3 regions of the Phycicoccus sp. DTK01 genome follow, and region 2 is predicted to be linked to each of the others. Evidence: riboswitches for the same ligand, from Rfam matches in the RefSeq annotation. Region 2 holds a riboswitch; each other region holds the start of a gene.
The links. A riboswitch is a leader RNA that binds a small molecule or an ion and turns the genes downstream of it on or off. The one in region 2 is predicted to bind S-adenosylmethionine.
Positions count from the first base shown of each region.

Region 1: another riboswitch for S-adenosylmethionine. It lies ahead of J3473_RS00630 (bifunctional o-acetylhomoserine/o-acetylserine sulfhydrylase); the one in region 2 lies ahead of J3473_RS00145 (aminotransferase class V-fold PLP-dependent enzyme).
Region 3: another riboswitch for S-adenosylmethionine. It lies ahead of J3473_RS00675 (homoserine O-acetyltransferase); the one in region 2 lies ahead of J3473_RS00145 (aminotransferase class V-fold PLP-dependent enzyme).

Region 1 covers NZ_BOPU01000001.1:140,986-150,199, reverse strand. Annotated here, with positions in the region: gene hrpA (ATP-dependent RNA helicase HrpA) at 1-550, opposite strand, end outside; gene J3473_RS00640 (hypothetical protein) at 572-1,750, opposite strand; gene J3473_RS00635 (hypothetical protein) at 1,744-2,034, opposite strand; gene J3473_RS00630 (bifunctional o-acetylhomoserine/o-acetylserine sulfhydrylase) at 2,107-3,474, opposite strand; SAM riboswitch class IV at 3,555-3,667, opposite strand; gene mgrA (L-glyceraldehyde 3-phosphate reductase) at 3,752-4,801, shown strand; gene J3473_RS00620 (nitroreductase family deazaflavin-dependent oxidoreductase) at 4,815-5,249, shown strand; gene J3473_RS00615 (hypothetical protein) at 5,276-5,734, opposite strand; gene J3473_RS00610 (hypothetical protein) at 5,727-6,089, opposite strand; gene J3473_RS00605 (alpha/beta fold hydrolase) at 6,171-7,076, shown strand; gene rocD (ornithine--oxo-acid transaminase) at 7,102-8,319, opposite strand; gene J3473_RS00595 (hypothetical protein) at 8,396-8,779, opposite strand; gene J3473_RS00590 (patatin-like phospholipase family protein) at 8,884-9,214, opposite strand, start outside.
Region 2 covers NZ_BOPU01000001.1:28,353-37,566, reverse strand. Annotated here, with positions in the region: gene J3473_RS00185 (response regulator transcription factor) at 1-674, shown strand, start outside; gene J3473_RS00180 (HAMP domain-containing sensor histidine kinase) at 674-1,966, shown strand; gene J3473_RS00175 (hypothetical protein) at 2,001-2,453, opposite strand; gene J3473_RS00170 (hypothetical protein) at 2,705-3,220, shown strand; gene J3473_RS00165 (FAD:protein FMN transferase) at 3,217-4,188, shown strand; gene J3473_RS00160 (ferric reductase-like transmembrane domain-containing protein) at 4,185-4,790, shown strand; gene J3473_RS00155 (NADH-ubiquinone oxidoreductase-F iron-sulfur binding region domain-containing protein) at 4,787-6,049, shown strand; gene J3473_RS00150 (ferredoxin) at 6,046-6,264, shown strand; gene J3473_RS00145 (aminotransferase class V-fold PLP-dependent enzyme) at 6,284-7,642, opposite strand; SAM riboswitch class IV at 7,683-7,796, opposite strand; gene J3473_RS00140 (amidohydrolase) at 7,880-9,214, opposite strand, start outside.
Region 3 covers NZ_BOPU01000001.1:153,456-162,669, forward strand. Annotated here, with positions in the region: gene hrpA (ATP-dependent RNA helicase HrpA) at 1-40, shown strand, start outside; gene J3473_RS00650 (proteasome assembly chaperone family protein) at 127-1,053, shown strand; gene J3473_RS00655 (DNA polymerase) at 1,072-2,763, opposite strand; gene J3473_RS00660 (EcsC family protein) at 2,903-3,640, shown strand; gene J3473_RS00665 (YkvA family protein) at 3,673-4,044, shown strand; gene J3473_RS00670 (DUF4192 domain-containing protein) at 4,175-5,299, shown strand; SAM riboswitch class IV at 5,385-5,496, shown strand; gene J3473_RS00675 (homoserine O-acetyltransferase) at 5,513-6,670, shown strand; gene J3473_RS00680 (universal stress protein) at 6,700-7,089, shown strand; gene J3473_RS00685 (RNA polymerase sigma factor) at 7,335-8,861, shown strand.

The DNA of each region.
Region 1 (9,214 bases), 110 kb from region 2:
AGCGCTCGGGGTCGATCGTCGCCGAGGTGACGACGACCTTGAGGTCGGGGCGCCGCGGCAGCAGCTGCTTGAGGTAGCCGAGGATGAAGTCGATGTTGAGGCTGCGCTCGTGCGCCTCGTCGATGATGATCGTGTCGTACCGGCGCAGGTCGCGGTCGCGCTGCATCTCGCTGAGCAGGATGCCGTCGGTCATCACCTTGACCCGCGTCGCGTCGCTGCTGTGGTCGCCGAAGCGCACCTGGTAGCCGACGGTGCCGCCGAGCTCGACCTCCATCTCCTCGGCGATGCGCTCCGCGACCGACCGGGCCGCGATCCGCCGCGGCTGGGTGTGCCCGACCTGGCGGCCCCCCGCCCCGCGGCCGAGCTCGAGGCACATCTTCGGGAGCTGGGTCGTCTTGCCCGACCCGGTCTCGCCGGCGATGACGACGACCTGGTGGTCACGCAGGGCCGCGAGGATCTCCTCGCGCGCGGCGACGACGGGCAGGTGCTCGGGGTAGTGCAGCTCCGCCGCGGCGACCGCCTCGAGCGCGGTCTCGGTGCGGGCAGGCATGCCCGACAGGATAGGTCGCCCTCACCGCGGGCTCCGACCGGACGTCCCCTGCCGCTGGGGTGCGCGCTCCTGCGGGACGACGTGCGGCAGGGCCTTCCGGGTCGCGTGCAGGCTCACCCCGGCCGTGTAGAGCCCGACCGTCCGGGCCCCGCCCGCCCGCACGAGCCGCAGCTCGCGTCCCGCGGCGGCCACCTTCGCCCGGACCACCCGGACACCGGCGGCCCGCAGCCGGGCCGCGGCTCCTCCCGCGACCACCGACGCGGACGGTGCCGCGTGGGCGACCGTGGGAGGCGCCAGCATGAGCCGGACCCGGGCGTCCTGCAGCCGGGTCCGCGCCGTCTGGCCCGCCCCCATGAGGATGCGCTCCTGGGTGCCCAGCGTCCTGGCCACGGCCACGCCGTCCGGGCCCACGACCGTCCCGACCTTCGCCGCCGTGGTGAACGACTGCCCGGCGAGGCCGAGGACCCACGCGCCGGCCGCGACCCCCACGTCCCGCGCGCTCCCCTCGTCGTACCCGACGAGCAGCACCCCGTCGGCGAGCGTCCCGACGCCCTCGCCGACCACCCCGGCGGCCGCCAGCGGCGGCGCGACCCGCGTCGGCAGCGCGGCGAGCATCCCGACACCGTGGCCGACCGAGCTCGCCTGCCGCAGCGCGCGGTAGAGCGCCGAGTCGCCGATGTCGTCGTCGGCGAGCGCCCCGAGGACGCCGGCGCAGCGGGCGTCGGCGGAACGCAGCCGGTCCAGGGCCGCCGCGTGCGTGCACTCGGCACGCAGGACGGTGGCCATCTCGTCCTGCTGCGCCCGACGGACCGCGAGCAGGACGGGGTCCACCTCGGTCGCTCCGGCCCCGACGAGGGCGACGGCGCGCTCCTCGAGGAGCCGATGGGCGTCCCACGCGTCGCCGTGCGCGGTGACCGCGTGCTGCGCCACCGCCTGCTCCTCCTCGAGCACCGTCGCGTAGGCGCGCAGCGGGGCCACCGCCCCGAGGAAGCGGTGGGCCGCGCGCTCGAGCACGGCCGGCGCCGTCCCGATCCGGGCGCCGAAGGCCTCGCCGGCGGGCCCGTCCCAGACCGCTCCGTCGCGCAGCCGGGCGAGGTCGGCCGCCGTGTCGGCGAGCCGCCGACCGGTCGCGTCGCACGTCGAGGCGACCGCCCGCACCCCCTCCGCCGACCCCTCGACCGGGCCCAGCGACATCACCACGTCGGGCCACCCCGCAGGCCGCGCGAGACCCCCGCCTCGAGGTCGAGATAGGCGCCCCCCGCCGTCCCGGCCGCCTCGCCGAGGACGGTCAGCGCGTCCGCCACCCGCAGTCGCGCGTGCCGCCACCCGCCGAGCAGATCCTCGAGCGCGGCGCCGCTGCGGCCGGGCCCGAACGCCCATCGGTCCGCCGCGGGGTCCCTCATGAGCGCGAGCGACTCAGCGAGGTCGAGCAGGCGCTCCCCCACCTCCAGCACGCTCGGTGCATCCACCCGGTACGTCGTCATGCCCCGACGCTAGGCGGGGGCGGCGTCCCGCCCGCCGGGTTTTCCACAGGCCCCGGCGGGCGGGAGGGTCGCTCAGCCCTGCGTGGCCCCGACGAGCTCGGGCGCCGCGTCCCCGGAGCCGTCACCGGCCGCCGCGGCGAAGCCGGCGTCGAGGTCGGCGAGGATGTCGGCGACCGACTCGATGCCCACCGCGAGGCGCACGAGACCGGGCGTGACACCGGCGGCCAGCCGGTCCTCGTCCCCGCCCTGGCTGTGCGTCGTCGACGCCGGGTGGATGGCGAGCGAGCGCACGTCGCCGATGTTCGCGACGTGGCTGTGCAGCGACAGGCCCTCGACGAAGCGGCGCCCGGCCTCGATGCCACCGCGGATCTCGAACGCGAGCACCGCCCCGGCGCCCAGCGGCGCGTACTTGTCCGCGAGCGCCTTCCCCGGGCTGCTGTCGAGCGAGGCCCACCGCACCGACTCGACCTGGGGGTGCTGCTCCAGGTGCTCGGCGACCCGGCGGGCGTTCTCGAGGTGGCGCTCCAGGCGCAGGCTGAGGGTCTCGATGCCCTGCCCGATGAGGAAGGCGTTGAACGGCGAGACGGCGGCGCCGAGGTCGCGCAGCAGCTGCACTCGCGCCTTGAGGATGTACGAGAGGTTCGCGCCGAAGGGGCTTCCGACGCCGAGGTCCGGGCCGAAGCGCAGCCCGTGGTAGCTCTCGTCCGGGGTGTTGTAGTTGGGGAAGCGCTCCGGGTCCTTCGTGTAGTCGAAGGTGCCGCCGTCGACGATGACCCCGGCGATGGACGTGCCGTGCCCGCCGAGGTACTTGGTCGCCGAGTGGATGACGACGTCGGCGCCCCACTCCAGCGGCCGGATGACGTACGGCGTCGCGATGGTGTTGTCGACGACCAGCGGCACGCCGACCTCGTGGGCGACCGCGGCGACGGCCTCGATGTCGAGGACCTCGGCCTTGGGGTTGGCGATCGTCTCGCCGAAGAACGCCTTGGTGTTGGGGCGCACCGCGTCGCGCCAGGCCTGCGGGTCGGTGTGGTCCTCGACGAAGGTGACGTCGACGCCGAGCTTGCGGAAGGTGAACTTCAGCAGGTTGACCGTGCCGCCGTAGAGCGCCGCGCTGGAGACGATGTGGTCACCGGCCTCGGCGATGTTGAGCAGGCCGAGCGTCGTCGCGGCCTGCCCGGACGCCACGAGCAGCGCCCCGACCCCGCCCTCGAGCGCAGCGATGCGCTGCTCGACGGCGTCCTGCGTCGGGTTCATGATGCGCGTGTAGATGTTGCCGAACTCGCGCAGCGCGAAGAGGTTCTCGGCGTGCGCGGTGTCGTTGAAGACGTACGACGTCGTCTGGTAGATCGGCAGGGCCCGGGCGCCGGTGGCGCTGTCGGGCTGCTGGCCGGCGTGCACCTGGCGGGTCTCGAAACCCCACTGGGACGGGTCGGTCATCGGTTCGCTCCTGACTCGTGGGTGCGACCGACCGGCGGGCCGGGCGCACGCGGACGTGTGCTCGGCGGGGTGCCCAGGGGCTCCCGCGCTTGCGCGCGACGGGTGCCGCACGCCTGGTCCTCACCCGGGGCACCCCACCGCGGAGGAGGGTTGCCGGCCAGCGAGCCGGGGCTTGGCGCTGGCGCTCATGACCTGCCGTCAGGATACGCACGGGCCCGCCCGCGGTCAGCCCCCTCCCCCGCCCCGTCTCACCCCACGAACGGGGCAGGATGACCCCATGACCTTCCACGCCGACGAGTACAAGGCCGCCGCGGGCCGCTACCGCGCCGGGATGCCCTACCGCCGCACCGGCCGCTCCGGGCTCGACCTCCCCGCCATCAGCCTGGGCCTGTGGCACAACTTCGGGGACGACGTGCCGCTGGAGCGCCAGCAGGCGATCCTGCGCCGCGCGTTCGACCGGGGCGTCACCCACTTCGACCTCGCGAACAACTACGGCCCGCCCTACGGCAGTGCCGAGCGCAACTTCGGGACCCTCTTCGCCCGCGACTTCCGCCCCTACCGCGACGAGCTCGTCATCAGCTCCAAGGCGGGCTACGACATGTGGCCCGGCCCCTACGGCCAGGGCGGCGGCTCGCGGAAGTACGTCACCGCCTCGGCCGACCAGTCGCTGCGGCGCACCGGCCTGGACTACTTCGACATCTTCTACAGCCACCGCTTCGACGAGACGACCCCGCTCGAGGAGACCTGCGGGGCGCTGGACTCCCTCGTGCGCGCCGGCAAGGCGCTCTACGTGGGCATCTCGTCCTACTCGGCGCAGCGCACCCGCGAGGCCGTCGAGATCCTCCGCGCGATGGGCACGCCGCTGCTCATCCACCAGCCGTCGTACTCGATGCTCAACCGCTGGATCGAGGAGGAGGGGCTGCTGGACGCCCTCGGCGAGACCGGCGTCGGCTGCATCGCCTTCTCCCCGCTGGCCCAGGGGATGCTGACGAACAAGTACCTCAAGGGCATCCCCGAGGGCTCGCGTGCGGCGCAGGGCAAGTCGCTCGACCCCGCGCTGCTCACCGACACCGCGCTCAAGCACATCCGCGCCCTGGACCGGCTGGCGAAGACCCGCGGCCAGACCCTCGCGCAGATGGCCCTCGCGTGGGCGCTGCGCGACCCGCGCGTCACCTCGGTGCTCATCGGCGCGAGCTCGGTCGAGCAGCTCGACGACAGCCTCGACGCCGTCAAGAAGCTGAGGTTCACGAAGGACGAGCTCGCGAAGATCGACAAGCACGCCCAGGACACGGGCATCAACCTCTGGAAGACCTCGAGCGACAAGTGAGTTGAGAGAGAACATGAGCGACGACTACATCCCCTCCCCCTCCGACTGGGTGCGCGAGCAGGTCGAGAAGATCGACGAGACCGGCGACACCCGTTCGGTCAGCGTGATGGACCGCCCGGTCGTCATGCTGACGATGCGCGGCCGCAAGACCGGCGCGGTGCGCAAGGTCCCGCTGATGCGCGTCGAGCACGACGGCACGTACGCCGCCGTCGCGAGCAAGGGCGGCGCGCCGGAGCACCCCGTCTGGTACGGCAACCTCCTCGCCGACCCGAACCTCACCCTCCAGGACGGCACCGAGTCCTGGGAGGCCGTGGCCCGCGAGATCGACGGCGCCGAGCGCGAGGAGTGGTGGGAGCGCTGCGTCGCCGCCTACCCGCCGTACGCGGAGTACCAGACCAAGACCGACCGCCTCATCCCCGTCCTGCTGCTGGAGCGCAAGGACGCCTGAGGCGCCGACGTCGCCCCGCCACCGGCTCAGTCGGAGGTCGGGGCGACGTCCTGCTCGTGGGCGGCCGCGTCGGCCCGGGCGCCGCGCTCGACGCGGCGGAACCACAGCAGGCCGAGCACCGGCAGGACGAGCGGCACGAACCCGTAGCCCTGGCCGAAGTGCGACCAGACGGTCTTGTCGGGGAAGGCCGACGGGTCGAGGTAGGACGCGAGCCCGACGAGCAGCACGCCGGCGAGCTCGACCGCGCACGCGACGATGCCGACGCGCACCCAGCGGCCACCGCGGGCGAGGCACCACGTCGCGAGCAGGTAGACGACCGCCGCGAGCGCCGACAGGACGTAGGCCAGCGGGGCGCGGTCGAAGTACTCCGAGATCTGGAGCACCGAGCGCCCGGTGGCGGCGAGCGCCAGCACGCCGTAGACGACGACGAGCAGCACGCCGGGGCCGCCGAGGGCCCGGCGGTCGCGCGGGGCGGGGTCAGTCATAGGACATCCAGATCTGGGCGAGCCGGGCGGACATGACGCCGACGGCGAACGCGCCGACCGCGATCGAGCCCATGGCCCAGCGGGACTTCTCCTTGATGGCGAGGAACGCCGTGCCCGGCGGGATCACCGGCAGGCTCACGAGGTAGGCGATGAACGTCGCCCGCTCGGCCGAGTCGGTGACGTGCCCGCTGCCGACGAGCCCACCGACGAGCACAACGAGCAGCGCGAGCTCGAGCAGCCCCGCGATCCCGAGGAGCAGGTCGTCGATGAGGCGGTCCCGGACGGCGTAGACGACCGCCGCGCCGCAGAGGACCACCGAGAGGCCCACGACGACGTACGTCAGCGCTGCGATCACCGGCTCATGCTAGACGGGCCGCCGTCCACGACGGCGCGGGTGCCCGTGCCGGCGCCCGGGTCGGGGTGCGACACTGCGGACATGGCAACGGCGCAGCTCGGTGACGTGGAGATCGCCTACGAGGTCGACGGGCCCGACGACGGGGTGCCGATGCTCCTCGTCATGGGTCTGGGGACGCAGCTCGTGGGCTGGCCGCAGGACCTCGTCGACGGCCTGGTGGCGCGCGGCTTCCGGGTCGTGCGGCACGACAACCGCGACATCGGCCTGTCGAGCTTCACGCCGGGCCCTCCCCCGCCGCGCGCGGCGGTCGTCCGCAGCTTCCTGCGGCCGGGCTCGGGCGGGGCCGACTACCTGCTCGCCGACATGGCCGACGACGCGGCCGCTCTCCTCGACCACCTCGGCATCGCTGCCGCCCACGTCGTCGGCGCCTCGATGGGTGGGATGATCGCGCAGCAGCTGACGATCGACCACCCCGAGCGGGTCCTCAGCCTCACCTCGATCATGTCCAACACCGGCAGCCGCCGGCACGGGCGCGTCCACCCGCGGCTCCTGCCGACGATGGCGATGTCCTTCACGCAGCCGCGGCCGACCGACGAGGAGGAGGCGGTGCGCCTCGGCGTCGAGGGGTGGCGGGTCATCGCCGGGCCGCTCTTCGACGAGGAGGAGATGACGGCGCAGGTGCGGGCCGCGGTGCGGCGCAGCGTCAGCCCCATCGGCACGGTGCGCCAGCTGCTGGCCATCCTCGACAGTCCCGACCGCACCGAGCGCCTGCGCGAGGTCGACGTGCCGACGCTCGTCGTCCACGGCCTCGCCGACCGCCTCGTGCAGCCGAGCGGCGGCATCGCGACCGCGCAGGCCGTGCCGGGCTCGCGGCTGCTCATGTTCCCCGACATGGGGCACGACCTGCCGCGTTCCCGCCGGGTCGAGATCGTCGACGCCATCGCGCAGAACGCGGCCCGGGCGGCCGAGGTGCGCGCCGGCTCCTGAGCCCGGGTCTGTGCTGTCGGCCCGGTCAGCCGAGGCAGGCGCCGACGGCCTCGACGAGCAGCTGCACCTCGTCCTCGGTGACGACGAGCGGCGGCGCGAGCCGGATGGTCGAGCCGTGCGTGTCCTTGGCGAGGACGCCGCGGGCCAGCAGCCGCTCGCACAGCTCGCGCCCGGAGGGGCCGCCCGGCGAGACGTCGAGCCCGGCCCACAGGCCGCGCACCCGCAGGCCGTCGAGGCCCCGGCCGACGAACGGGCGCAGGCCCTCCTCCAGGACCGCACCCAGCCGGGTTGCGCGCGACTGGAACTCCCCCTCGGCGAGCATGAGGCAGACCTCGTGCCCGATCGCCGCGCCCATCGGGTTGCCGCCGAAGGTCGAGCCGTGCGAGCCGGGGGTGACGACGTCGAGCACGGCGTGGTCGGCGGTGATCGCGGACACCGGGTAGAGGCCGCCGCCGAGCGCCTTGCCGAGGACGTAGACGTCGGGACGGACGTCCTCGTGCTCGCACGCGAAGGTGCGACCGGTGCGTGCGAGGCCGGACTGGACCTCGTCGGCCACCATGAGGGCGCCGGCGGTGTCGCAGACCTCGCGGACCGCGCGCAGGTACCCCTCCGGCGGGATGACGACGCCGCCCTCGCCCTGGATCGGCTCGAGGAGGACCGCGACCGTCGTGTCGTCGACGGCCGCGCGCAGGGCGTCGACGTCGCCGTACCGCACCGTGCGGAACCCCGGTGTGTAGGGGCCGTACTCGTCGCGCGCGACCTTGTCGTCCGAGAAGCTGACGATGGTCGTGGTGCGTCCGTGGAAGTTGCCCTCCATGACGACGATGCTCGCAGTGTCCTCGGGGACGCCCTTGACCCGGTAGCCCCACTTGCGCGCGACCTTGATCGCGGTCTCGACGGCCTCGGCGCCGGTGTTCATCGGCAGGACGACCTCGTGACCGGTCAGCGCCGCGAGCTCCTGCGCGAACGGCCCGAGCCGGTCGTTGAGGAAGGCCCGGCTGGTCAGCGTGAGCCGGTCGAGCTGGGCGTGGGCGCGGGCCCGCAGCCGGGGGTGGCCGTGGCCGAAGTTGAGCGCCGAGTAGCCGGCCAGGCAGTCGAGGTAGCGCCGGCCCTCCACGTCGGTCACCCAGGCCCCCTCGCCGTGGGCCAGCACGACGGGCAGCGGGTGGTAGTTGTGCGCTGCGTAGCGCTCGGTGAGGGCGATGTGCGCGCCCGAGTCGAGCGGGGTGCGGTCTGACGTCATCGTCGAACCTCCTTCATCCCGACCCTAGCGACGCCGCCGGGTGGGGGGCGGGAGGCGGGCGCGGACGTCGGCGGGCTCACACCGTCCCGGGCGCGACGACGAGGTAGACCGAGGCGGCGAGCGCGACGACGACGGCGGCGAGCTTGTCCGCGGGCAGCGAGGTGCCGAAGTGCAGCCGGTCGACGAGGAGGATGCCGACCTGGAGCAGGACGATCCAGCCCATCGTCACGACCGCGAGCTCGGCGTAGCGCAGCGACGAGGCGTAGACCCAGAAGAGGACGACGAAGGCGAGCACGCCGCCGACGAGCGCGACGGCGCTGCCGTCCTCGGCCCAGTGCTTGGCCGCGACCGCCCCGAGCAGGTCGAGGCCGGCGAGCACGGCCATCGCGGCGAGCGCGACGACCGGCAGCGGCCACGAGTCGGGGACGGGGAGCAGCGGGACGGAGCGGATCGTGGGCATGGCGGTCTCCGGGGCGTGGTGGGCGACCCGGGGTCGGTCGCCCCTCGCCGGTCAGGAGGCGCGCGGGGGCCGCGCTGATACCTCGCGCGTCGGCCGTGCCGCGCTCAGGCGTCCCAGACCTCGGCGATCCGCGGGGCGATGCGGGCCCCGTGGGCGCGGGCCGCCTCGAAGGTCTCGGCGCCGCGCGTCATGTCCAGCGGGTTGGCGCCCATCGCCCAGAGGTCACGGGCGTCGGGGACGACGATCGCGGTGCGGCTCTCGGCCTTGAGGGCGCGCAGCTGCATCCGCGGGAGGTCGCGCAGGTGCGGGCCGACCGGGTACGGCGAGAGGACGAGGATGCGCCGGTGCCCACGCGCGAGGTCGACGTTCGCGATGCTGCGCAGACCGCCGTCGACGTAGCGTCGTCCAGCGACCTCGACGGCCGGGAACACGCCG
Region 2 (9,214 bases):
ACCCCTCGATCCGCTCCTCGCTCGTCCGGTCGCTCGGCGACCGGGGGCACGCGGTGTCCAGCGCCCGCGCCGGCCTCGACGGCCTCCAGCAGGCCCTCGCCGACGACCCCGACGTCGTCCTGCTCGACCTCGGCCTGCCCGACCTCGACGGCCACAGCCTCCTGACGATGCTGCGCGCCGTGCGGCAGACGCCGGTCATCGTCGTCACCGCGCGCGACGACGACCCGTCGGTCGTGCGCGCCCTCGACGCCGGCGCCGACGACTACGTCGTCAAGCCCTTCGGGATGGACCAGCTCGAGGCGCGGATGCGAGCGGTCCTGCGGCGCACCGGGTCCGACGCCGGCGAGGCCGTCCTCGAGGTCGGCGAGCTGACGATCGACCCCGCCTCGCGCGAGGTCGTCCTGCGCGGCGAGCAGCTCGAGCTGTCGCGCCGGGAGTTCGACCTGCTGCACTACCTCGCCCAGCACGCCGGCGAGGTCGTCAGCAAGCGCGACGTCCTCGCGGACGTCTGGAACCAGCCGTACGGCGGCGGCGAGCGCACGGTCGACGTGCACCTGTCGTGGCTGCGGCGCAAGCTCGGCGAGAGCGCGGCTCATCCCGGGTACCTGCACAGCGTCCGCGGGGTGGGCATCCGGCTCGCGGCCCCGGCGGACGCCTCGCCCGACGAGGGCTGATGACTCGCCGCATCGCGTGGCTCGTCGCCGCCACGACGTCGGCCGTGGTCGTCGCGTTCGTCGTGCCGCTGTGCTTCCTCGTGGCCAACATCGCCTCGGACCGTGCGACGACCCGCGCCCGCGAGCAGGCGCAGAGCGTGGCCCGCCTCGTCGCGACCCTCGCGGACCCGGCGACGTTGCAGCGCACCGTCGCCGACGTCTCGGCGCAGGGACCGCGGGTGGTCGTCGTCGAGCCGGACGGCGGGCTCGTCGGCGAGGACTCGCTCGCCGCGGGCACGAGCGTGGCGTCGGTCGAGCGCGCGCGGCAGCAGAAGGCGGCCTTCACCGTCGCCCGTGAGGGCGGCCTCGACGCGCTCGCCCCGGTGGCGACCGACGGGGGGCTCGACGTGGTCGTCGCCAGCGTCACCGACGACGAGCTGCGCGCCGGCGTGCCGGAGGCGTGGCTGGCGATCGGGGTGCTGGGCGTCGCGCTCGTGGGGATCTCCGTCGCGGCGGCCTGGAACCTCGGCCGGCGCGTCAGCGTGCCCGTCGTCGAGGTGGCCGAGGTCGCGCACCGGCTGCGCGAGGGCGACACGAGCGCCCGCGCCGTGCCCGGCGGTCCGCCCGAGACGGCCGAGCTGGGCCGGGCGCTCAACGCGCTGGCCGACCGCATCGACGACCTCGTCGGGGCCGAGCGCGAGGTCGTCGCCGATCTCGGTCACCGCCTGCGCACCCCCGTGACGGCGCTGCGGCTCGACACCGACCTCGTGACCGACCCCGAGGTCGCCGACCGGCTGCGCGTGCACGTCGAGCACCTCCAGCGCAGCATCGACGATGTCGTGCGCGAGGCCCGCCGCTCGGTGAGCGCCGAGCTCGACCCACGGACGGACGCCGCCCCCGTCGTCGCGGCCCGCGTGGCCTTCTGGGAGCCGCTCGCCGAGGACCAGGGGCGCCGGCTCGAGCTGGTCGCCGGCCGGGTGGACGCAGCGGTGGCGATGGCCGACGGTGACCTCGCCGAGCTCGTCGACACGTTGCTGGACAACGTCTTCGCGCACACCCCGGAGGGCGCCGACGTCCGGGTGTCGGTGGCCCGGCAGGGCGCCGACCGGGTCGTCGTCGGGGTCGAGGACGCCGGGCCGGGCATGCCGCTGCCGTGGCGCGGCCGCGGGCACAGCGCGGGCGGCTCGACCGGTCTCGGCCTGGCGATCGTGCACCGGCTCGCCGAGCAGGCCGGAGGGGAGGTCGGGCTCGGTCGCTCCGACCTCGGCGGCCTGCACGTCACGGTGGCCCTGCCCACCGTCGAGCGCGGCTGACCCGCTCGTCCCTCCCGCCGGGAGGGACACCGGCTCAGTCGTCGTCGTGCTCGCCGCCGTGGTCCTCGTCGCCGTGGTCCTCGTGCTCGTCGCCGTGGTCCTCGCCCTCGTGCTCGTCGTCGCCGGCGGTGGGGCCGGTCGTCGGGGCGTGGGTCGCCGCGGGACGCTCCACCGGGCCGGTCGTCGGCGCGGTGGTCCGGGTCGTGGTGCGCTGCGAGACGGTGCGCGCGGGGGCGGCGGCCACGTTCGTCGCCGGCAGGGTGATCGTCGGGCCGGGCACGTGCGTGACGCAGGCGCCGTGCTCGAGCTTCGCGGGCTTGGCGCAGGCGGCGAGGTGGGTGACGGTCGGGGTGGGTACCGGCGGGTAGGAAGGGGCGACCTTGACGGTCGCGGCGACCTGGTCCGACGGCGCCGTCGCGGCGTACACGCCGACGGCCAGGAGGCCGCCGACGAGGGTGCCGGTCGCGATGGTGGTCGTGAGGGACACGAGGGACCTCCGGGGCAGGGGTGCGGAGTGCGGGCGCAGCAGGTGCTGCGGTGCCCATCGTCCCGCGACGCGGGTCAAGGCCGGGTCGTCCGTGGGATAAGAGCGGGTTAAGGGGGGATCCCGGGGATCGGCCGGACGGCCACATGACCCTCCCTTAACACCGGGATGACCCCGCCTTGCGCCGGGCTGCGGGATCGTGGATCCAGGCGGGACACCCTGCCCCCGCCCGACCCACACCCGAGGAGTCCCCGGTGAAACCCCTGCTCAGCCGAGGACAGCGCGACCGGTCGCGCGCCCTCCTCACCGTGGTCAGCGGTGCGCTCGCGACCGCCGCGGTCGCGGCGACCGGCGCCGCGACGGCGGCCGTGGCGCGCGAGACCGCGGCGGCCGACGCCGTCAAGGCCCAGCACAAGGCCGAGGCCGACGCCCAGGCGGCGAAGGAGTACCACGACCAGCTCGTCGCCTGGGCCAAGGACCACCCGGTCGTCGTCGAGAAGCAGCGCACGCACAAGAAGGTCGTCGGCAAGACGACGATCGTGCGTGCCGCGGCCTCGGGCAGCGCCCGGGTCGGCGGCGGCTGGAGCGCCCCCTCCGGCGGCGGCTCGTCTTCGTCCTCCGGCGGCTCCTCCTCCCGCGGCGTCTCGTCCTCGGGCGGCGGGTCTTCCTCGGGTGGTGGCGGCTCGTCGTCCGGCGGCGGCTCCTCCGCCCCCGCGCCCGCGCCGGCTCCCCCGCCCCCGCCGCCGCCCCCGCCGAGCACCGGGTCATGACCGCGGTGGAGGTGCCGGACGCCCTCCGCCTCCACCCCGAGCACGGGGCGGCCGCGTGGCGGGCCCTCGGCACGTACGTCGACGTCCGCACGACGCCCGGCGCGTTGGACGCCGTCGTCGAGCTCGTGGCCGGTGTGCTCGACGAGGTCGACGAGACCTGCAGCCGCTTCCGCGCCGACAGCGACCTCTCGCTGGCCAACGCGAGCCCCGGGCAGCCGGTGCTCGTCTCCCCCGTCCTCGCCGGCGCCGTGCGCGTCGCGCTCGAGGCCGCCCGAGAGACCGGGGGCCTCGTCGACCCCACCCTCGGCGAGGTCCTCACCGGGGCGGGCTACGACCGCACCTACGCCCTCGTGCCCGGTGACGACCCGAGCCCGGCCTCGCTGCCGACGCGCCCCGGCTCCTGGCACGACGTCCACGTCGACGACACGACCGTGACCGTGCCCCCGGGGGCGTCGCTCGACCTCGGCGCCACCGGCAAGTCCTGGGCGGCCGACCTCGCGGCGCTCACCGTCGTCGACGAGCTCGGGGTGCCCGTGCTCGTGAGCGTCGGCGGCGACGTCCGCGTGCACGCGCCGAGCCACCTTCCCCCGTCCACGCAGCCGGTTCGCCTGGGGCACAGCCTCGCCGACCTCGAGGCCGGCGGCGACGAGCTCGTCGTCCAGGTCGGGCCCGGTGGCCTCGCGACCTCCAGCGTCTCGGCACGGCGCTGGCGCCGCGGCGGCCGCCAGTGGCACCACATCGTCGACCCCCGCACCGGCGCGCCGGCCGGCGGCCCGTGGCGCACCGTCACCGCGCTCGGACCCACGGCCTGCGCCGCCAACACCGCCTCGACCGCCGCCGTCGTCCTCGGCGAGGACGCCCTGGCCTGGCTGACCGACCGCGCGGTCGCCGCCCGGCTCGTCGCCCACGACGGCTCCGTCACCACCACGCCCGCCTGGCGGGCCGCCCACCTGGAGGACCCCCGATGACCTCGCCGCTGCTCTGGTACCTCAACCGCGGCACCGGGATCGTGCTCGTCGTCGTCTTCACGCTGACCGTCGTCCTCGGCGTGCTCGCGACCGGCCGGTCGGTGTCGCGGTGGTGGCCGCGCTTCGTGACGCAGGGGCTGCACCGCGGCCTCGCCGCCGTCTCCGTCCTGCTGCTCCTCGCGCACGCGCTCGTCGCGGTCGTCGACGAGTTCGTCGACATCCGCTGGTGGCAGGCGGTCGTCCCGTTCGGCGCCACGTACGAGCCGCTCTGGCTCGGCCTCGGCACGCTCGCCCTCGACCTCACGGTCGTCGTCGTCGCCACCTCGCTGGCCCGCTCCCGCCTGCCCCACCGGCTCTGGTTCGTCCTGCACCTCACGACGTACGCGGCCTGGGTCGCCGGCGTCGTCCACGGCCTCGGCATCGGCACCGACGCCGACCTGGGGTGGTCGGTGGCCATCACCGCCGCCTGCGTCGCGGCCGTCGTGGTCGCCGCGCTCGGGCGCGTCGTCGCCGTCCTGCTCGCCCGGCGACGGAGCCGGGGCGAGCGCCGGGTCGCCCCCTCCCCCGTCCGCACCCTCACCGTCGACGGGGGCCGGCGATGACCATCCGGCCTCCGGCCCGCGTCCACGTCCGCCCCGGGCCCCTCCTGCTCTCCGGCGTCGACGACGGCCTCTCGCTGCGCGCCCACCGCGCGCGCTTCGGGGACCTGCCGCGCCTCGACCTCGACGCCGTCGTCGGGCTCGCCGAGTCGGGCTCGGTCCGGGGTCGCGGCGGCGCGGGCTTCCCGCTGGCGCGCAAGCTGCGCACGGTCGCGGACCGATCCGGCCTGCGCCCGTCGCGGCGCCCGGTCGTCGTCGTCAACGCGGCCGAGGGCGAGCCCGCGAGCGCCAAGGACGAGGCGCTGCTCGGCATCGCGCCACACCTCGTCCTCGACGGCGCCGAGCTCGCGGCCCGGGCGCTCGGCGCCCGCCGGGTGCACGTCGTGACCTCCGAGGACCGTCCCCTCATCGGCCGGTCCGTGCTCGACGCCATCGGCGAGCGCGGCGACTCGCGCGTCACGTGGACCACCCACATCGCCGAGGGACGCTTCGTCGCCGGCCAGGCGCGGGCCGTCCTCGAGCTGATGGCCGGCCGCCCCGGGCTGCCGGTCACCGCGTGGGCGCCCGAGGCCGTCGACGGTCACAAGGGCCGACCGACGCTGCTGTCCAACGCCGAGTCGTGGGCGCACCTCGCGGCCGCCGCGCTCGTCGGCCCGCGCCGCTACGCCGAGCTCGGCACCGCCGACGAGCCGGGCACGACGCTCCTCACCCTGACCCGTCCCGCCGACCACCGCGGGCGCATCGACGTCGCGACGGTCGTCGAGGTCGAGCACGGGGCCCGCGCGTGGCAGGTGCTCGACGCGGCCGCGCTCGCCGCGCCGCTGCTCGTCGGCGGCTTCCACGGCGCGTGGCTGCACCCCCGCGACCTGCCCTCCCTCACCTGGTCGCAGGCGCACCTGCGCTCGCTCGGGGCGAGCCTCGGCGCCGGCGCGGTCGTCTCGCTCGCCGACGGGTCGTGCCCGGTGGCGCGCACCGCGCAGTGGACGAGCTATCTCGCCGACGAGACCGCCGGCCGCTGCGGCCCCTGCCGCAACGGGCTGCCCGCCCTCGCCGAGGAGATGCGCGGGCTCGCCGAGGGCGCCGACACCCGGCGCCGGGTGCAGGAGCTGACCGGCCTCGTGACCGGGCGTGGGGCGTGCGCGCACCCGGACGGCACCTCGCGGCTCGTCCGCAGCCTCCTGACGACGCTCGCCGACCGCGTCGACGAGCACCTGCTCGGCGCGTGCGGCTGCACGGCCGACGTCCCGGTGAGGGTCGCATGAGCGCCCCGACGCCGGAGGCCGGCCACGAGCTGCGCGTCGACTGGCCCGACTGCCGCGCCCGCGGGCTGTGCGCCGAGCTGCTGCCCGAGCGGATCGCCCTCGACGAGTGGGGCTACCCGGTCGTCCTCGGGCCGGTCCCGGAGGACCAGCTGACGCTCGCCCGCGAGGCGGTCACGGCCTGCCCGCGGCGCGCGCTGCACCTCGTGCGCCGCTGAGCCGCACCCCGACCCGGGTTCACCAGGGCAGCGGCGCGTCGAGGTCGCGCGGGTCGTCGGCCGGCACCCAGCCCCGCCCCGGCTCCTCGACGTACTCGACGCCCGGCCCGTCCGTCGCGAGCGCGGCGACGGCGGCGAGCAGCCGCTCGACGTGCTCGTCGGTCGTCGCGAGGCCGGCGCTCGCGCGCACGGCGGTCACCGCGCCGTCACCGTCCCGGGCCAGGAGCGCGTCGACGAGCCGGTGCGCGCAGAACTTGCCCGCCCGCACCCCGATGCCGTGCTCGGCGGACAGCGCCGCCGCGACGAGGTGGCTGTCGAGGCCGTCGACGGTGAAGGCCGCCACCGGCACCCGCGGGTGGTCGGCTCCGAAGAGCGAGTGCACGCGCACGCCCGGGATGCCCGCCAGCCCCTCGAGCAGCCGGGCCCCGAGCCGCGCCTCGTGCGCCTCGACCGCCGCCCGGTGGGTGCGCAGCGCCGCGCACGCGGCCGCCAGCGCGACCGCCCCGAGGACGTTCGGGCTGCCGCCCTCGTGGCGCGCCGCGCCCGTCGCCCACGTGACGCCGTCCGCCGAGACCGCCGCGCTGGCCCCTCCACCAGCGAGGTGGGGCTCGGCGGCGTCGAGCCAGTCGGCCCGCCCGACGAGGGCGCCGGCGCCGTAGGGGGCGTGCAGCTTGTGCCCCGAGAACGCGACCCAGTCGACGTCGAGCGCGGTGAGGTCGACCGGCCGGTGCGCGACGAGCTGCGCGGCGTCGAGGAGCACCCGGGCACCGTGCCGGCGGGCGACGGTGACGACGCGCTCGACCGGCCACAGCTCACCGGTCACGTTGGACGCCCCGGTGACGACGACGAGCGGGGTCGGCCCGCCCGCGAGGCCGGCGAGCGTCGACACGAGGCGGCCGAGCGCCTCCTCCGGGGAGGCGGGCACCGGGAGCCGGTGCGTCGCGGCGGCCGGCCACGGCAGCAGCGAGGCGTGGTGCTCGGTGTCGAACACCACGACGGGCGTCCCCGGCGGCAGCGCACGGGCGAGGAGGTTGGTCGCCTCGGTCGTGGTCCGCACGAGGACGACGAGGTCGTCGGCGCGAGCCCCGACGAAGCGCGCGACCTCGTCGCGGGCGGCCTCGTAGTGGGCGCTGGTCACCCGCGAGAGCCATCCGGTGCCGCGGTGCACCGAGCTGTAGGTGCGGGTGGCGGTCGCGACCGCGCGGACCACCGACTCCAGCGCGGGGGTGGAGGCGGCGTGGTCGAGCTGCGCGTACTCGACGAGCGCCCCGGACACGACGGGCACGGGGTCGGGCGCGACGACGGCGGGGAGGGACCGGGTCAGCGGGGAGGGGCCGGCGTGGCCGGCGGCGACGAGGGCGGTGTGGTGCGTGGACATCGGGGCTCCTGAGGGCCTCGTGGACCCTCGGGACGCCCGGGATCCGCGCTTGCCGACGCCGCTGCGGCGCCGACCAGGTCGTCACCCGGGGCACCCCACCGCGGAGGAGGGTTGCCGGCCAGCGAGCCGGGGCTTGTCACTGGCACTCATGACCTACGCCGACGAGTGTGACGAACGCGCCCGCGACCCGTCATCCCGGGTCCACGACGTGGGACGGCCCCGCTGCTCCGGGTGGCCTCAGGCGTCGTCGGCGGCGTGCACGCGCCGGCCGTCGACGAAGGTCTGCAGCACCCGCGTGGCCCCGATCTCCTCGGGCGGCCCGGCGAACGGGTCGCGGTCGAGGACGACGAGGTCGGCGAGCGCGCCCTCCCGGATGCTGCCGGTCCCCTCGTGCCGGTTCACGAACGCGGAGCCGGCGGTGTACGCGGTGAGCGCGGTCGCGAGGTCGAGCCGCTGCTCGGGCAGGAACACCGGGTGCTCCGGCTCGCCTTCGCGGTGGGCCTCGGGGATCTGCCGGGTCACCGCGACGTGGATCGCGGCGAGCGGGTCGGCGGTCGAGACGGCCCAGTCGGAGCCCATCGCGAGCGTGGCCCCGGAGCGGTGCAGGTCGCCGAACGGGTACTGCCACGAGGTGCGCGGCTCGCCGAGGAAGGGGATGGTCAGCTCGACCATCTGCGCCTCGAGCGCGGCCCAGAAGGCCTGGAGGTTGGCGACGACGCCGAGCTCGCGGAAGCGGTGGACGTCGTCGGGGTGGATGACCTGGACGTGGGCGATGTGGTGGCGCGCGTCGCGGCGGCCGTTGGCGGCGATCGCTCCCTCGACGGCGTCGAGGCACTCGCGCACGGCGCGGTCGCCGATCGCGTGGAAGTGCAGCTGGAAGCCGGCGGCGTCGAGCTGCACCGCGGCCGGCAGCAACGTCTCGACGGCGACGAACGAGATGCCCGAGTTGTCGGTGTACCGGCCGTGGCCGTCGCAGTACGGGTCGAGCATCGCGGCGGTGAAGTTCTCGGGCACGCCGTCCTGCATGATCTTGACGCTGGTCGCGCGGAACCGGTTCGTGGACAGGGCGTCCCGCCGCTCGATGATGTCGGGCACCTGCTCCAGCCCGGTGTTGCGGTCCCACCAGAGCGCGCCGACGACGCGGCCGGTCAGCCGCCCGGACTCGTCGGCCGCCCGGTACGCCCGCGCCGGGTTCCCGCCGTCTCCGTAGTCGCCGATGATCGCGTCCTGCCAGGCCGTCACGCCGAGCGCGTGCAGGTGCGCCTGGGCGCGCAGCAGCCCCTCGAGCCGCTCGTCGTCGGTCGTCTCCGGGGCGATGCTGCCGACGAGGGCCATCGCGCCCTCGTGGAGCGTGCCGGTCGGGTGGCCGTCGGCGTCGCGCTCGATGCGCCCGTCGCGCGGGTCGGGGGTGTCGCGGTCGATGCCGGCCCGCCGCAGCGCCGCCGACGACACCCACGCGCCGTGCCCGTCGCGGTTGGGCAGGAAGGCCGGCCGGTGGCCGACGACCGCGTCGATGGCCGCCGCGGTCGGGGTGCCCCCGGGGAACGCGGCCATCGACCAGCCGGCGCCGAG
Region 3 (9,214 bases), 130 kb from region 2:
GAAGCGCGTGCGCCGGGCCATCGCCGCCGTCACGGAGTGACCCGCAGGGAGGCCGGCGGGGGAATCCGTCGCCCCGGCCGGACGTTCCACCCTCACGACGCACCACCGTGAAAGGCTTCTCCCGTGATGGACCCGTCCGCCCTGTACCGCCTCGAGACCGCTGTCGACGCCCCCCGCCCGGGCGTCCTCCTCGTGCTGCTCGGCGGCTTCGTCGACGCCGGGCAGGTCCAGGAGACCCTCGGCTCGCACCTCCTCGAGACCGGCGACCCCGAGGTCGTCGCCTCCTTCGACGTCGACCAGCTCCTCGACTACCGCGGCCGCCGTCCGATGATGGTCTTCGACACCAGCCGCTGGACGGAGTACGACGACCCGGCGATGCTCCTGCACCGGCTCACCGACCGCGACGGGCAGACCTACTACGTGCTGACCGGGCCCGAGCCCGACTACCAGTGGGAGCGCACCGTCGAGGCCATCCGCGAGCTCATCGCAATGCTCGGGGTCTCTCTCGTCGTCACGACGCACGGCATCCCGATGGGTGTGCCGCACACCCGTCCGGTCGGGATGACCGCGCACGCCACCGACGACGCGCTGATCGGCGAGGCCCGCTCGCCCTTCGGGCGGGTCCAGGTGCCGGCGTCCATCGGCGCCCTCCTCGAGCTGCGCCTCGGCGAGGCCGGCCAGGACGCCCTCGGGTTCGCCGTGCACGTGCCGCACTACCTCGCGACCGCCGAGTGGGCCGAGGGCGCGCTCGCCGCGCTCAACGCCATCACCGACGCGACCGGCCTCAACCTCCCGAACGACGAGCTCGTCGAGCGGGCCCGGGTCAACCAGCAGGCCATCGCCGCCGAGGTCGCCAACAGCGACGAGGCGCGCCAGGTCATCACCGCCCTCGAGCAGCAGTACGACGCCTTCGTCGAGGGCCAGGAGCGCCCGAGCCTGCTCGCGACCGAGACCTCGCAGATCCCGTCCGCCGACGAGCTCGGCGCCGAGTTCGAGGACTTCCTGCGCTCGGTGTCGGACGACGAGGACGACCCGCAGGGCCCCACGGCCTGACCCGCCCGGCCGGCGGCCTCAGTCCTTGGCCTCCGACCAGCGCCGCACCACGGAGGTGTCGGCGACGAAGCGCACCGGCGCCCCGCCCGACCACCGGCGCGCGGCGTCGGTGAGTGCGTCGTCGACCCGACGGGAGGCCTCCCCGGCCACCGCCTCGGGCACGTGGAGCAGCAGCTCGTCGTGGAGGCACAGGACCACGCTCGCCCCGAGGTCGCGCACGGAGGCGCGGACCGTGGCCGCCCACGCCTTGAAGAGCTCGGCGGCCGAGCCCTGGATGACGGCGTTGCGCGCGAAGCGACCCCGCGCCGCGTCGACCTGCGGGTCCGCGCCCGGCGGCCGGCCGGCCACGAACCGTGCCGTCGGCACCAGCCGCCCGCCGTACGTGCGCAGCGGGGCGGCCCGGCGCCCGGCGTCGTAGGCGCGGTCGAGCATCCCCATCGCCACCGGGTAGGCGGCCTCGAGGCCCTTGAGCGCCTCGCCGGCCGCGCCGCTGCGCTGCCCGTACATCGCCGCGAGCACCGCGATCTTCGCGACGGCCCGCTCGGAACCCAGCCGCTGGGCGACCGGGGCGTAGAGGTCGTCCGCCCGGGTGGCCGCCGCGAACGCGGTGTCGCCGCTGACGACCGCGAGCACCCGGGGCTCGACCTGCCCGAGGTCGGCGCGGACGAGGACGTGGCCCGGGTGGGCGGCGACCCCCGGGCGCAGCGCGGCCGGGAGGTTGTGCAGGCCGTTCTCGGCCGTCATCCGGCCGGCCGCGCCGTCGCAGGCGGTCCACCGGCCGCGCAGCCGGTCGTCGGGCCCGACGTGCGTGTCGAGCCAGCGGTAGCCGTACGTGGTGGCGATGCGCTCGTCCCGCCGCCACGCGAGCAGCGCCTCGACGACCGGATGGACCTCGCGGTAGGCCTCGAGGACCCACTTGCGGGTGCTCGGCACGTCGACGCCGACGCCCGCGAGCATCTCCTTGACGGCCACCGGGTTGCGCAGGTCGGTGCCCTCGCGGCCCGGCACGTGGCGCAGGACGGTGGCATCGCGGGCGCGGCGCGCGGCGACGCCGTCCGCGTCGCCGACGGTGCGCGGCCCGGCCGCGCCGGCGACGAGGCCCTCCGTCGTCGCGCGGTCGAGCGGGAGGCCGTCGCGCTCGAGCTCGAGGCAGAGCAGGGCCGCGGCGGACTCGGAGGCCGTCGTCGCGGCCAGCCGGGCCGCGACCGAGACCATCTGGTCCAGCTGGAGGCGTGCCGTGTCGAGCGCGGCGTGCGCCCACGCGGCGAGGTGGCCGGGCTCCTCGAGCCAGCGCTCGTGGTCGGCGCGCAGGTAACCGGCGGCGTCGACGAGCACGTCGTCCGCCGGGAGGTCGGCGGCGCCGACGAGGTCGAACAGGTCGCCCCCGGGCGGCGCGGGGACGGAGGCGGCGGACAGCCCGTGGGCGGCGGCCCAGACGAGCGCGGGGGAGGCGTCCCACCCGCCGTGGAGGAGCCGGTGGGCCTCGGCGAGGTCCCAGGCGCGGGCCAGGTGCACGCGGGCCGCGACGACGCCGGTCGCGGCCTCCCGGGCCGACCACCACACCCACCGGGGGTGGTGCTCCGCCTCGAGCCGGCCGACGACCTCGGGGGCCTGCGCGGCCGGGACCGTGACGACGCGGTCGCGATGGAGCACGGCGACCGCGCGACCGCCCGTGCCCGCCACGAGCACCGCCACCTCGCCCGTCAGCATGGCGCCGAGCGTACGGCCCGACACCGTCACCGATGACGGGGACCGGGACCCCGCTGGTCAGCGGCCTGCGTGGCAGGATGACGACAGCCGGACACGCGCGGACCCGACGGTCCGCCCCGGGGCACCAGGAGGACCACGCGTGGGACTGCTCGACCGAGGCCGCACCACCAAGGACGCCGTGAGCGACACCCGCTCCGCGCTCGAGCGCGCCAACGACCCGAAGGCCGACGACGGTGTCGTCGGGCGCCAGGCGGTCCGCGTCGTCGACCAGATTCTCGACGTCGGCATCGACGGCCGCGGCCCCTTCGACTCCGCGGCGAAGACCGCCGACGCCGCGCTGCGCTCGGCCGGCGGCGACGTCGAGAAGGCGGTCGACGGCATCGTCCGGTCGCACCTGAGGCTGGCCGGCGCCGAGGGCTTCGTCACCGGCCTCGGTGGCTTCGTCACGCTGCCGATCGCCCTGCCCGCCAACGTCGTCGCGTACTACGCCCTCGCCACGCGGATGACCGCGGCCATCGCCCGCGTGCGCGGCCACGACATCGCGCAGCCGCAGGTGCGGGCCGCGGTGCTGCTGACCCTCGCGGGCGCCGACGCCGACGACCTCCTCGCCAAGGCCGGGGTCGCCGCCCCCGTCGGCGGCTTCGCCAACCTCGCCGCCCAGCGCCTGCCCGGCCCGGCCGCGATGGTCGTCAAGAAGGGCGTGTTCTTCAAGCTCGTCGCGAGCTCGGGCAAGGGCGTGCTCTCGCGCTTCGGCCGTGGCGTCCCCGTGGTCGGCGGCGTCGTCGGCGCGGGGGTCGACGTCGTCCTGCTCCGCCGCCTCGCCAGCGACGCCAAGCGCGAGTTCCCGGCGGTCGCCGGGCGCATCGGCCCGGCCTGACCCCGCGACCCCAGCGACCCCAGGAGGAACCCATGGCCAAGGCCCGCACCCTCGCCTACGTCGGCGCCCTCGGGCGCGCCATCCGCCTCGCGACGAAGGACGGCGGCCCCTCGCTCGGGGAGCGTGCCTCCGCCGTCCCGCGGATGGTGACCGCGATCCGCTCCGGCGAGTACACCGGCACCTCGATGGGCAAGCTCGGCCTCGTCGCGGCCGGCGCCGCGTACGTCGTCTCGCCCGTCGACCTGCTGCCCGAGGCGGTCCTCGGCGTGCTCGGCCTCGCCGACGACGCGATGGTGCTCGGCTGGGTCGCGACGACGCTCGTCGAGGAGACCGAGAAGTTCCTCGAGTGGGAGCGCGAGACCGGTCGCGGCCCGCAGACGGTGCCGGGGGACGTCGTCCGCTGACGCGGTGACCGGCACGGTCCCCTGAGCGGCACGGGGCCGGCCGTCCACAGGCGGGGCCGTGGAGGTCCGTCGTCCACAGATCGCCGGCGGCCCCTGTCGCACCGGCCTCCCGCGGCGGCAGCGTGGTCGCATGAGCGACACCACGACCGTCCACGGGCCCGACGAGCTGCTCGCCGTCCTGCCCTACCAGCTCGGCTACCACCCGACGCGCAGCGTCGTGGCGGTCGCCCTCGACCACCGGCGCCGGGTCCACTTCGTCGCCCGGGTCGACCTCCCACCCGAGGACCACGTCGAGGACACGGTCGAGGCCGTCCTCGGGCCGTTGCGGCGGGAGCTCGCGGGGCCGGTCCTCCTCGTCGGCTACGAGGACGAGGAGCGCGCCTGCGACCCCCTGCTGCTCGCGCTCCTCGAGGCCCTCGAGTCGCGTGGCGCCGAGGTGGCCGACGTCGCGGTCGTGCGCGGGGGACGGCGGTACTCGCCGGTCTGCGAGCGGGCCTGCTGCCCGCGCGAGGGCGTGGTGCTGCCGGCCCCGCACGCGGTGCCGGCGGTGGCCGAGCTGGTCGCCCGCGGCCTCGCGCCCCTGCCCGACCGCGCCGCGGTCGACGGCCTCGTCGCCCCCGACGCGGAGCGCGCGTCGGCGGTCGGGGCCTGGCTCCCGCTCCCGGCGCTCGACCGCCGGTCCCGCCGGGGCAGCGCCCGCGTGCGGCGCGAGGCGGTGCGGGCCTGGGCGCTCGTGCTCGCCCGGCCGGACGCGGTCGGCCGTCCCCGCCTCGAGCCCCCGCCGGAGGTCCTGGCGCGGGCGGTCGAGGGACTGCGCGACATCGGCCTGCGCGACGCGCTGATCGCCTGGGTCGCACCGGGGGTGGTGCCCCGTGGCCTGCTCGACGCGGTGGTGGTCGCCCTGCTCGAGCGGCACCTGCCGCGCTGGGCGGGGATGGGGTCGTGGGTCCACGTCCCGCGGGGGACCGAGGGCCGCCACGAGCTGCTCGAACGCCTGCTGGCGCTCGCCCGTGCGGTCCCCGACGACCGGCCGGACGACGCGGCGGCGGTGTGCACGACGGCGGCGCAGCTCGCCTGGCAGCTCGGCGACGGCGCCGTGGCGCGCGCCGCCCTCGAGCGGGCCCTGCGGGTGGAGCCGGGCTACCGCCTCGCGCAGCTCCTCTCCGGGGTCGTCGAGCACGGGCTGCGCCCCGAGACCCTGACGCGGGCCGGTGGGGACGCGACGGTCGCCGGACGGCTCGGGCGGGCCGGGTGAACGCGCACCGGGCCGGTGGAGGAGCGGTGTTCGTCTGTCGGACGAACACCGGTACCCGTCGGCGCCTCCCGGTACCATCGGGGCAGGTCATGAGTCCCAGTGCCAAACCCCGGTTTGCTGGGCGGCAACCCTCCTCGCGGTGGGGTGCCCCGGGTGATGACCCGGCCGCGGCACAGCCCCCGCGGCAAGCGCGAGTGCCGAGGAGTCCCATCGATGACTGCCACCCCGACCCGGTCGACGGGCGCCGTCTGGCGTCCCGGCGACCCCGTCGGCGACCGTCGCTTCGCGGCGGTCGGCGACCTGCCGCTCGAGCGAGGGGGCGTCCTGCCCGGGGTGACCCTCGCCTACGAGACGTGGGGGACCCTGTCGCCGGAGGGTGACAACGCCGTCCTCGTCGAGCACGCGCTGACGGGCGACAGCCACGTCGTCGGTCCGTCCGGGCCGGGGCACCCCACCGAGGGCTGGTGGCCGGGGCTCGTCGGTCCCGGGGCGCCGCTCGACACCGACCGCTGGTTCGTCGTGGCGGCCAACGTCGTCGGCGGCTGCCAGGGGAGCACCGGCCCCTCCTCGACGGCACCGGACGGGCGAGCGTGGGGCGGCCGCTTCCCGTTCCTCACGATCCGTGACCAGGTCGCGGCGGAGGCGGCCCTGGCCGACCACCTCGGCATCGACGCCTGGGCCCTCGTGCTCGGCGGCTCGATGGGCGGGATGCGGGCCCTGGAGTGGGCGACCTCGTTCCCCGCCCGGGTACGGCGTGCCCTGGTCCTCGCCTCGACCGCCGCGGCCACCGCCGACCAGGTGGCGTGGTGCCAGCCGCAGCTGCTCGCCATCCGCCACGACCCGGACTACCAGGACGGCGACTACTACGACACCGGACGCGCGCCGGTCACCGGGCTCGGTATCGCCCGGCGCATCGCGCACACGACCTACCGGCACGAGAGCGAGCTCGACGCGCGGTTCGGCCGTCGGCCGCGGGCCGGGGAGGACCCGCTGGGCGGCGGCGGGCGCTACGACGTCGAGAGCTACCTCGACCACCACGCGACCAAGCTGGCGCGCCGGTTCGACGCCAACAGCTACCTCGTGCTGTCGGAGGCGATGAACAGCCACGACGTCGGTCGCGGGCGCGGTGGCGTCGCGGCCGCCCTGCGCGCGTTCCCGGGCCTGCTCCACGTCGCCGGCGTCAGCACCGACCGCCTCTACCCGGTGCGCCTGTCGGAGGACATCGTGCGGGCCCGGCCGGGCACCCGGTCGAGCACGATCGAGTCCGACCAGGGTCACGACGGCTTCCTCACGGAGGTCGCGCAGGTCGGGGCGCTCATCCGCGCCGTGCTTGCGGCTGAACCCGACGCGCCCTGCGGTACGGTCGACTGACTGACCGCAGCAGCGCCGAGGAGGACATCGTGACGATCGTCGTTGGCTTCGTCCCGACGAAGGAGGGGCGGGCCGCTCTGGCTCGCGCGGTCGAGGAGGCGAAGGGGCGGGGGAGCCGACTCGTCGTCATCAACTCCCACCGGGGAGGCCTCGACGACGAGACCGCGCGCTCCGCCGAGGAGGAGCTGCGCCGGGCCACCGACGAGATCAAGGCCGCCGGCGCCGAGATGGAGGTGCGTCAGCTCGTGCGGGGCAACGAGCCCGCCGAGGACCTCATCGCGGTCGCGAACGAGACCGGCGCCGACCTCATCGTCATCGGCCTGCGGCGCCGCACGCCCGTCGGCAAGCTGATCCTCGGCTCCAACGCGCAGCGCATCCTGCTCGACGCGCCGTGCGCGGTGCTCGCCGTCAAGGGCTGATCCGGCCCGGTTCCGCTGTGCCGCAGCGCCCCGACGGGCGCTGTGGCAGTGCGTCGTGCCGGCGTCCGACCGGGTGGATGTGGGCGAAGCGGTCGAGCAAAGTTATAATGGTAGAGCGCACCGGGCCGGATGGGGTCGAACCGATCAGCCGGAGCGCCACTCCCCGGACCCTCACCACCGCAGCACCGGCTCCTTCGTGTCCCGGTCCAGCGGTTACCCGCGACGAAAGGTAGTCGGTGTCGCCTGTGTCCTCGAAGCCCTCCGAACCGAGCACCCTCCCCCCCGAGTTCGCCCACGAGGCGCTCCAGAACCTCGTGCGTGCGGGGCGGACCAACGGGTCGGTGAGCGGGACGCAGGTCGCCGAGGCGATGCGCGCCGCCGACGTCACGCCGGCTCGTGGCCGCGTCGTCCTGCGCGCCCTCGGTGACCAGGGCATCGAGGTCCGCCACGACGACACCGCCGGTGTCGCCGCGGCCGCGACCCGCACCGCGAAGAAGACCTCGACGGCGACGACGAAGAAGGCCGCCGCGAAGCCGGCCGCCAAGAAGGCCGCCGCCACCGACGGCGCGGCCAAGAAGACCGCGGCCGCGTCGACGACGAAGAAGGCCGCCTCGGCCGCCGCGTCGCCCGCGAAGAAGGCCGCCCCGGCGAAGAAGACGACGGCCAAGAAGGCCGCCGCCACCGAGGCCCCCGCGCAGGACGCGCCCGTCGACCTCGAGGACGAGCTGGCCACCGAGGACGAGGCCGCCGACGAGACCGGCGAGGCCACGGCCGCCAAGCCCGAGGGCGAGACCGAGGACGCCGGCTTCGTCATGACCAACGACGACGACGACGCCCCGGCGCAGCAGGTCGTCACCGCCGGCGCGACCGCCGACCCGGTCAAGGACTACCTCAAGCAGATCGGCAAGGTCGCCCTCCTCAACGCCGAGCAGGAGGTCGAGCTCGCCAAGCGCATCGAGGCCGGCCTGTTCGCCGAGGAGCAGCTGAACTCCGGCGCCAAGATCGACATGAAGCTCAAGCGCGAGCTGTGGTGGATCGCCCAGGACGGCAAGAAGGCCAAGAACCACCTCCTCGAGGCCAACCTCCGCCTCGTCGTCAGCCTGGCCAAGCGCTACACCGGCCGCGGCATGCTCTTCCTCGACCTCATCCAGGAGGGCAACCTCGGCCTCATCCGGGCGGTCGAGAAGTTCGACTACACCAAGGGCTACAAGTTCTCGACCTACGCGACGTGGTGGATCCGCCAGGCGATCACCCGCGCGATGGCCGACCAGGCGCGCACCATCCGCATCCCGGTGCACATGGTCGAGGTCATCAACAAGCTCGCCCGCGTGCAGCGCCAGATGCTCCAGGACCTCGGGCGCGAGCCCACCCCGGAGGAGCTGGCCAAGGAGCTCGACATGACGCCCGAGAAGGTCGTCGAGGTCCAGAAGTACGGCCGCGAGCCGATCTCGCTGCACACCCCGCTCGGCGAGGACGGCGACAGCGAGTTCGGTGACCTCATCGAGGACTCCGAGGCGGTCGTCCCGGCCGACGCCGTGAGCTTCACGCTCCTCCAGGAGCAGCTGCACAGCGTCCTCGACACCCTCTCGGAGCGCGAGGCCGGTGTCGTCTCGATGCGCTTCGGCCTGACCGACGGCCAGCCGAAGACCCTCGACGAGATCGGCAAGGTCTACGGCGTGACGCGCGAGCGGATCCGCCAGATCGAGTCCAAGACGATGAGCAAGCTGCGCCACCCGAGCCGCAGCCAGGCGCTGCGCGACTACCTCGACTGAGGTCCGCCGCACCACGACGACGGGGCCGCCTCCCACCCGGGAGGCGGGCTCGCGGTCGGGCGTGACGGCGTCGTCGTCGCGACGGCGCCCCGGCAGGCGCAGGGCGTTCGCCCACTGGCGGCGCCCCTCGGCCGGGAGCAGCAGCGCCCGCAGCCGGTCACCGCGCCGGCGGCGGCCGAGGGCCGCGCGCCACACCGTGCGCGCGTCCTCGGTGACGTCGGGCAGGGGAGCGCCGGGCCGTGCGTAACGGGCCCGCTCGAGCGCGTCGACGACCCGGTCGAGGGCGGCGTCCTCCTCCGGGGTGAGGTAGGCGGCGCGCCCCAGCTGCTGCGAGGCCTGGCGCGGGGTCGCGC